3 regions of the Pseudarthrobacter sp. efr-133-R2A-89 genome follow, and region 3 is predicted to be linked to each of the others. Evidence: riboswitches for the same ligand, from Rfam matches in the RefSeq annotation. Region 3 holds a riboswitch; each other region holds the start of a gene.
What was found. Region 3 has a riboswitch for cyclic di-AMP ahead of QRM95_RS01955 (C40 family peptidase). Riboswitches for the same ligand answer to the same signal wherever they lie in the genome.
Positions count from the first base shown of each region.

Region 1: linked by a shared signal. The riboswitch ahead of QRM95_RS08785 (aggregation-promoting factor C-terminal-like domain-containing protein) and the one ahead of QRM95_RS01955 (C40 family peptidase) in region 3 are both predicted to bind cyclic di-AMP.
Region 2: linked by a shared signal. The riboswitch ahead of QRM95_RS19535 (M23 family metallopeptidase) and the one ahead of QRM95_RS01955 (C40 family peptidase) in region 3 are both predicted to bind cyclic di-AMP.

Region 1 covers NZ_JARVSE010000004.1:234,910-237,163, forward strand. Annotated here, with positions in the region: gene upp (uracil phosphoribosyltransferase) at 1-96, shown strand, start outside; gene QRM95_RS08780 (glyoxalase superfamily protein) at 141-542, shown strand; gene QRM95_RS08785 (aggregation-promoting factor C-terminal-like domain-containing protein) at 609-1,316, opposite strand; cyclic di-AMP (ydaO/yuaA leader) riboswitch at 1,322-1,482, opposite strand; gene QRM95_RS08790 (glycosyltransferase family 39 protein) at 1,629-2,254, opposite strand, start outside.
Region 2 covers NZ_JARVSE010000013.1:61,484-63,737, reverse strand. Annotated here, with positions in the region: gene QRM95_RS19535 (M23 family metallopeptidase) at 42-863, opposite strand; cyclic di-AMP (ydaO/yuaA leader) riboswitch at 874-1,115, opposite strand; gene QRM95_RS19530 (iron-dependent transcriptional repressor DtxR) at 1,226-1,927, opposite strand; gene serC (phosphoserine transaminase) at 2,200-2,254, shown strand, end outside.
Region 3 covers NZ_JARVSE010000001.1:423,855-426,108, forward strand. Annotated here, with positions in the region: gene QRM95_RS01950 (coiled-coil domain-containing protein) at 1-512, opposite strand, end outside; cyclic di-AMP (ydaO/yuaA leader) riboswitch at 769-938, shown strand; gene QRM95_RS01955 (C40 family peptidase) at 942-1,778, shown strand; gene QRM95_RS01960 (protein adenylyltransferase SelO) at 1,856-2,254, opposite strand, start outside.

The DNA of each region.
Region 1 (2,254 bases), on a different contig from region 3:
GTGCTGGCCTCCATCGACGAGAAGCTCAACGAGAAGTCCTACATCGTCCCTGGCCTGGGCGACGCCGGCGACCGCCTGTACGGCATCGCCGGGTAGGTTCCACCCTTTTTCAAAACGGTTCCCGCCGCTACCCTGTGCGGATGGACTGGAAACTTGAACTTGTCTTTGTCCCTGTATCCGACGTTGACCGTGCCAAGGATTTCTACGTCAACAAGGTTGGCTTCAACGCCGACTACGACGAACGACCCTCGGAGTCGATCCGCTTCGTGCAGCTGACGCCGCCCGGCTCCGCCTGCTCCATCTGCATCGGCGAAGGGCTTACCGACGCTCCGCCCGGCACCGGCTCCAACCTGCAGCTGGTGGTCAGCGACATCGCAGCTGCCCACCGCCAGCTCAAGGGCAACGGCGTGGATGTCAGTGACGTAGACGTGCAGCAGTGGGGCCATTTCCTGTATTTCGCCGATCCGGACGGCAATAAGTGGTCTGTCCAGTACATCCCATGGCGGAACTCCGGCCCGGGCGACGTCCAGGGCGCTGGTTAACGCAGCCGCGGGCCGCATCAACGTGATGCGGCCCGCGGTTTGCATTGTGCCTGGTGCTGGTGGTGCCTAGTACCAGTTGTGGGCCAAGTGGAAGCTCAACGCTCCGCAGGGCGAGGCGTAGCTCTTCTTGATGTAGTCCAGGCCCCAGTTGATCTGCGTGCGGTAGTTGGTCAGGTAGTCCGCTCCGAAGGTGGCCATCTTCTCCGCAGGCAGCGACTGGACGATGCCGTACGCACCGCTGCTGGCGTTGGTGGCGGTGGTGGTCCAATCGGATTCCTTGGTCCACAGCGTCTGCAGGCACTGCATCTGGTCAGGCCCCCAGCCAAAGGAGGACAGCTGGCTGGCGGCGTAGGCCTGGGCGCCCGCGGGATCGTTAACCGCGACGGCGGGAGCAGGCGCAGGTGCGGGGGCCGGTGCCGGGGCGGGTGCTTCAGCCGGCGGGGCGGCTGGAGCAGGTGCGGGGGCCGGCTCCGCGGCCTGCGGTGCCACGCTGATGGCGGAAGGAGCAGGGTTCGCGGCCGGGTTGGACCGGATTTCGCTCTTCTCGATGCTCATCTGGGCATCCGCCGCCGACGTGGAAGCGCTTGACCCGGTGGACGACGCCTGGGTCATGCTGTTGGTCGCCTGGCCTGCCGCGCCAACGCCAACCAGCACTGCGCATGATGCAGCGAGGACCGCAACACGCCGCCCCACGGTGGTCTTTTTGGCGGGCTGGGGTTTGGCCCGATGTTTTGCCTTGGGTTGCAGGCATGGTTTTGCCATGGATTTAGACATGATTGATCGCCTCTCACACCTGCGGAGTTAGCTGTCGGGTTCGGATGAGGGCATCCGGCCGCACGGAAAAAACACGTGCTGGCTTAACCCCAAGGGCAATAATTGCCCGGGACGGTGGGTCCCCCGCCTCTGCCGTTGCTCAAGCGGAATCCGGGAAGCGGCAGAGCTTGGCGTCAACCCGGGATATGCGGCCCGAACGGGGACCGCACCCAATCGACGGTACAGGAAGATTGCGCATTAGTCACATTTGGGTAACGGAAGTCACGAATTCTGGCGCGTCGATTTGCTGCGGCCCGGTCTCCGGAGTCGTGTTTATCCCGCTAAATCGTAGACCGTGGTCCCGCCAATGCTTTGCGACGGGAAGGTGGCCGCCACCCACTGCGCAATCCGGACGGAGGCGTCCGAGCCGCTGCTGGACATCATGGTCCCGCCGGCAATGAAGTAGTGGATCCGGCCTTGGCCGACCAGCGCCTGGAACTGTTCCAGCGTGGGGGAGGGGTCGGTGCCGTTGAAGCCGCCAACGGCCATCACCGGCAGCTCCGTGGCCAGCTGGTAGCCTGCGGCATTGTTCGAACCGACTACTGCCGCCGCCCAGGTGTAGTTTGAGGCACCGTCTTTCAATGCGGCCACCAGCCCGGCCGACGGCGTGGGCGCACCCAGGAGGCCGCCCATCCCGCCGGCGCGGCCACCGGTGCCACCCGGACCGCCCTGGGTTGCCCCGCCCTGGCCGGCACCCTGGCCTTGTCCGGCCTGCCCGTTGAACTGCCGCGACGTGCCGCCCGTGCCAAACCCGCCGGTCCGGTTTCCGCCGAACCCGCCCGGGCCGCCGAATGACGTCGCCGGCCCGGCACTGACAATGGCCCCGCTGTGCGCCGTCGCCGCCGTCGAGATGGAGAAGGCCAGCGGTCCGGCGAGCGATGCCGCAAGGGCGAGCGCCG
Region 2 (2,254 bases), on a different contig from region 3:
CACGGCGGGTCACCGCGATCTGAGAGTGCGCAATCATACGGTTACAGCCAGCCCATCGGATCGACCACTTCGCCGTTGACCTGGACTTCGAAGTGCAGGTGGCAGCCAGTGGACGCGCCGGTGGTCCCGCTCAGCGCCACGACTTCGCCGCGGGAGACCGTTTGGCCCACCTTGACGTTGAAAGACGAGAGGTGGTTGTACGTGGTCTCCAGGCCGTTGCCGTGGTCGATCACCACCCGGTTTCCACCGCCGAACTGGTGCCAGCCGGCGAAGGTAACGGTTCCTGTTGCGGCCGCCAGGACGGACGTCCCGCACTGGGCCACGAAGTCCTGTCCACGGTGGAAGTCTCCGGTGCCGCCGGTGATTGGGCTGACCCGGTAGCCGAAGGGGGACGCGGTCACGAGGGATGCCAGCGGGGCGGCCAGGGTCCCGGCGGAAGCCGCGCGGGTGACCGATCCGGCCGACTGGGCGCTCAGCAGCTGCTTCAGCTTTCCGTCGGGGTCCGCCTGCGTCACGACGGCTGAGCGGCTGAAGTCGATCTGGGCGCCTACATCCGCGGAAATCTGGGGCTGGGGGCTGATTGCGGAGGCGGCCTGGGGTGCGATCCCGGCCGCATCCGTCGCCATGACGGGGCTGGTGGCGGGCATGGTCACCGTGAGCACCAGGCCGGTGGCGGCGAGGGCGATGCCGGCCTTTTGGCCGATGCCGCTGGCCGCGGCAAAGTCGGTGATTTGCCGGAAGGGACCCCGGCGGCGGCGCGCATCCCGCTGCGGGTCGCGGGGGCGCTCCGCGGCGGCTACTTCGACAACCCGGGGTGCCTCAGGGGGGCGCGCCGCGCGACGGCGGCCCCGGGAGGTCTGCATGGTCAAGAAGGGTTCCTCTCTGGAATAGCCTGCGGAGTTAGCTGTCGGATTCGGGTCAGAGAGTTCAAAGACCCGGCCCGTCATGGGCAAACTTCTACGCAGGGGTATTCCCGGAAGAATCCTTCACTGGAGAGGCTTGCTGCTGACGGACTTCACCCCAAGGCAGTCCCCCGGCTGCCGGTTGTGGTTCCCCCGCCTCTGCCAGTAACGACTCGTACACCTGGCCCGCTGGCAGAGCTCGGCTCCGGATCAGGTAACGCTTAAGTATCAACGCTGGGTTCCACTATAGGGGCTTCAGGCCCTAGGTAACAATTCCGTTATCTTTGCGTGGAATCCCTTGGGTGGGGTATGGAAAGGCGGCGTCAGGCCTGCTTCACGGCGACGAAAACGTGCGCCGCCACCTCGGGAGGCAGCTCCAGCGCGCCCTCGATTCCTGCCACGCGTACCGAAATGTAGTCACCGACGCGTTCCAGTGAGACCGACGCGCCTGGCCGGATACCGCCCTCGTCGAGCTGGGTCAGCAGTTCCGGCTCCACCTGGATCGGTTCCGCCAGCCGGCTGATGGTTACTGCCGATTCAGGCCCATAGGCCTTCATTGCCTCCACCAGGCTGATGGCGCCATCTCCGAACCCGGGCCCGGGCTGGCCGCCCAGGGCGGCAAGGCCGGGGATGGGATTTCCGTAGGGCGACTCCGTGGGGTGATCCAGCAGCTCGTAGATGCGCCGCTCCACCCGTTCGCTCATGACGTGTTCCCAGCGGCAGGCTTCGTCATGGACATAGGCCCAGTCCAGTCCAATCACGTCCGCCAGCAGGCGCTCGGCCAGCCGGTGCTTCCGCATGACCTCAGTGGCACGCTTGCGGCCGGTGTCGGTCAGTTCCAGGTGCCTGTCACCGGAGACGACAACCAGGCCATCGCGCTCCATCCGGCCGATGGTCTGGGAAACGGTGGGTCCCGAGTGGCGCAGGCGTTCGGCGATACGGGCCCGGAGGGCAACGATGTTCTCTTCCTCAAGCTCCAGGATGGTCCTGAGGTACATCTCCGTAGTGTCGATCAGATCCGTCATCCAGCTCAGCTCCTCGAGCGCAGTACCTTGCGTTGTCCCACCGTATCGCCTCTTCCCGCGACGTAGTCCGGGGAAGAGTTTAGCCTATTTTGATTTAGTCCGAATAGAGGCCGTCGCCTGCGGCGTCTCATTGGCTGGACATTGGCGCCGCCCGCTCCCGCCACACTGCGCGCTTCAGGCAGAATTGGGAGAGGTCTGCACTGCAGCCATGGCCGGCTCCCGGCCACCCACCACCCGGACCACAGCTTTCGTCCCCGCCGAATGGAGCACCTGTGAGCGACACCAGCATCACGATTCCCGCCAACCTCCTGCCCCAGGACGGGCGGT
Region 3 (2,254 bases):
TTCTCCACCAGGGCCGCAGTCTTGTCGCCCACCAACTGGACGAGGTTGAGCCCCTGGACGCTGTTGTTTTGGAGGGCATCCAGGGCCACGAAGAACCCGGTATTGGTTCCGCCCGTCTTGTACGACTGGACGGCAAGTGCTCCGATTTCCTTGCGGTGCCGGGCCAGTTCGTCATTGGCGCGGACGGCCTGGGCGGACAATGAATCCAGCCTCACCGATGCCGCCTGCAGCTCGGCGTCGGCTGCGGCGTAGTCGGCCGCTGCCCGGACCGCAGTGTCACCGGCGGCTTCAGCCTGGGTCTGGAGTCCGTTCAGCAGCCCATTGATGGTGGTGATCTCTGCCGCTTTCGCTGCCTCGGAAGACTGTGCCTGCTGCACGTCAGCCCAGGACGGATATCCACCGGGAGGTGCAGGCTCGTCCGCAGAGGCAGGCAGCACCGTGGCCGCTGCCACTGCGATGGCGAGCAGTCCCCCCAACAGCGGGGACTTGGGCATGGTCACGAACAGGGGCATAGTCCCGAAGCATACCGGCGGCACGCCGGGGCGGAAAGGCGCCCGTGCCCGGTTTGTTACCCTTTCGCGCCGGCGGCGGACCGGCCGGAGTCCAGCATGGGTGGACAGGACACATCCAATCGCTGGTTGAATACGAGAGAGGAAGCTCGTATGTTACCGAAACGTGACAATTGTGGGGTTGGCGGGTTATGGTCTTCGGGTGTCCCTCCCCAAACGGGACACTCCCATCAGTTTGCCGAGCCCTGCCGCTGATACCGGGATTCAACCGCTTTCATGCTGGCAGGGACGGGGGAACCAAGTTTCCACGACCTTTGAGGTCTTGGGGTTAAGTCGGACAGCTCCTCCGCCCACCGCGGAGATGTGTTCGGCCGGGTATCTCCAACCCGAACCCGACAGCTCACCCCGCAGGCATGGGAGAGGCGATCAATCGTGTCAAAGAATCTCAGCACTGCCCGCCACCGCGCGACCCCGGCCCACTCCATTGCGCTCGAGGGACTTGCCGTGACGGCCAAATCACAGGCCCGTTCGTTGGGCCGTCCGGCCCTCGCCGTTGCCGCCGCGTCCGGCATTGCCTTCGGCGTCGGCGCCCCGGCCCACGCGGGCGTGACGGGCGCGGACACCACTGAACAGGCCAGCGTCCAGGCCGCCGCGTCTCCTGCAGCTGCTCCGGCAGCCGCGGCAGCAACCGTCCACACCGTCGTTTCCGGGGATACCCTCGGCGCAATTTCGGCCGCGTACGGAGTCAGCCTCAATGACGTCCTGGCTGCCAACGGCCTCGGATTGTGGTCCATCATCTACCCCGGTGACCAGATCCAGATCCCCGGCGCGGGCTACGTGGCAGCACCTGCCCCGGCGCCGGCGGCGGCCCCCGTCCAGGCGGCAGCCGCCACCGCACCGGCGAACACCGGCATGAACATGTCCTACGCATCCGCGACGCCGGTGGCCTCCACCACCGGGACCGGGACCGGCGCTGCCATCCTGGCCTCGGCCTACAGCCAGATCGGCGTGAGCCAGGACTGCACCGCCATGGTTGAAAAGGCCCTTCGCTCCGTCGGCAAGAGTGTTGGCGACCTGGCTCCCACGCAGTTCTTCCAGTACGGCAGCGTGGTCGGGAGCCCGGCACCCGGCGACCTCATCATCACGTCGGGCCACGTGGGCGTTTACGCCGGCAACGGCCAGGTTGTGAGCGGCGGCGTCAACGGCTACACCACGCAGGTTCACTCCATCAGCTGGCTCAGCGGCTACTCAGTGGTCCGCGTGGCCTAGTCTTCGCCAGCAAAGCCTGCTCCCAACAGGAGGGTGGCGGCCGGGCCTCCGGTTGCCACCCTCCTGTTGTTGTTAGATCAGGTCCCGCAAAAGGTCGTGTAGGTCCCGAAGCCCGCCGGGGGACCTTCCACGTAGCGTTCCAGCCCGGGGCGCTCGGTGAAAGGATCGGTGACGGCCTGAAGCAGGCGGTGCAGCGGGGCCACGTCTCCTTCCGTGCCGGCGGCGAGGGCTTCCTCCACCAGGTGGTTCCGTGGAATGTAGGCCGGGTTGACGCTGTCCATCAGCCCTGCGTCGGGTTGCAGCGCCAACCACCGCTCCGACCAGGCGTCGAAGCCGGCCAAATCCATCACCATCTTGCGCGCCGGGCGCAGATCGCCGCGGGCCGCCCTGCCGAGGTTACGGAAGAACAGGGTGTAGTCCACCGGGCCGTCCTTGAGGATGGCCACCACCTCGTCAATAACACTGGACGCGGCGTC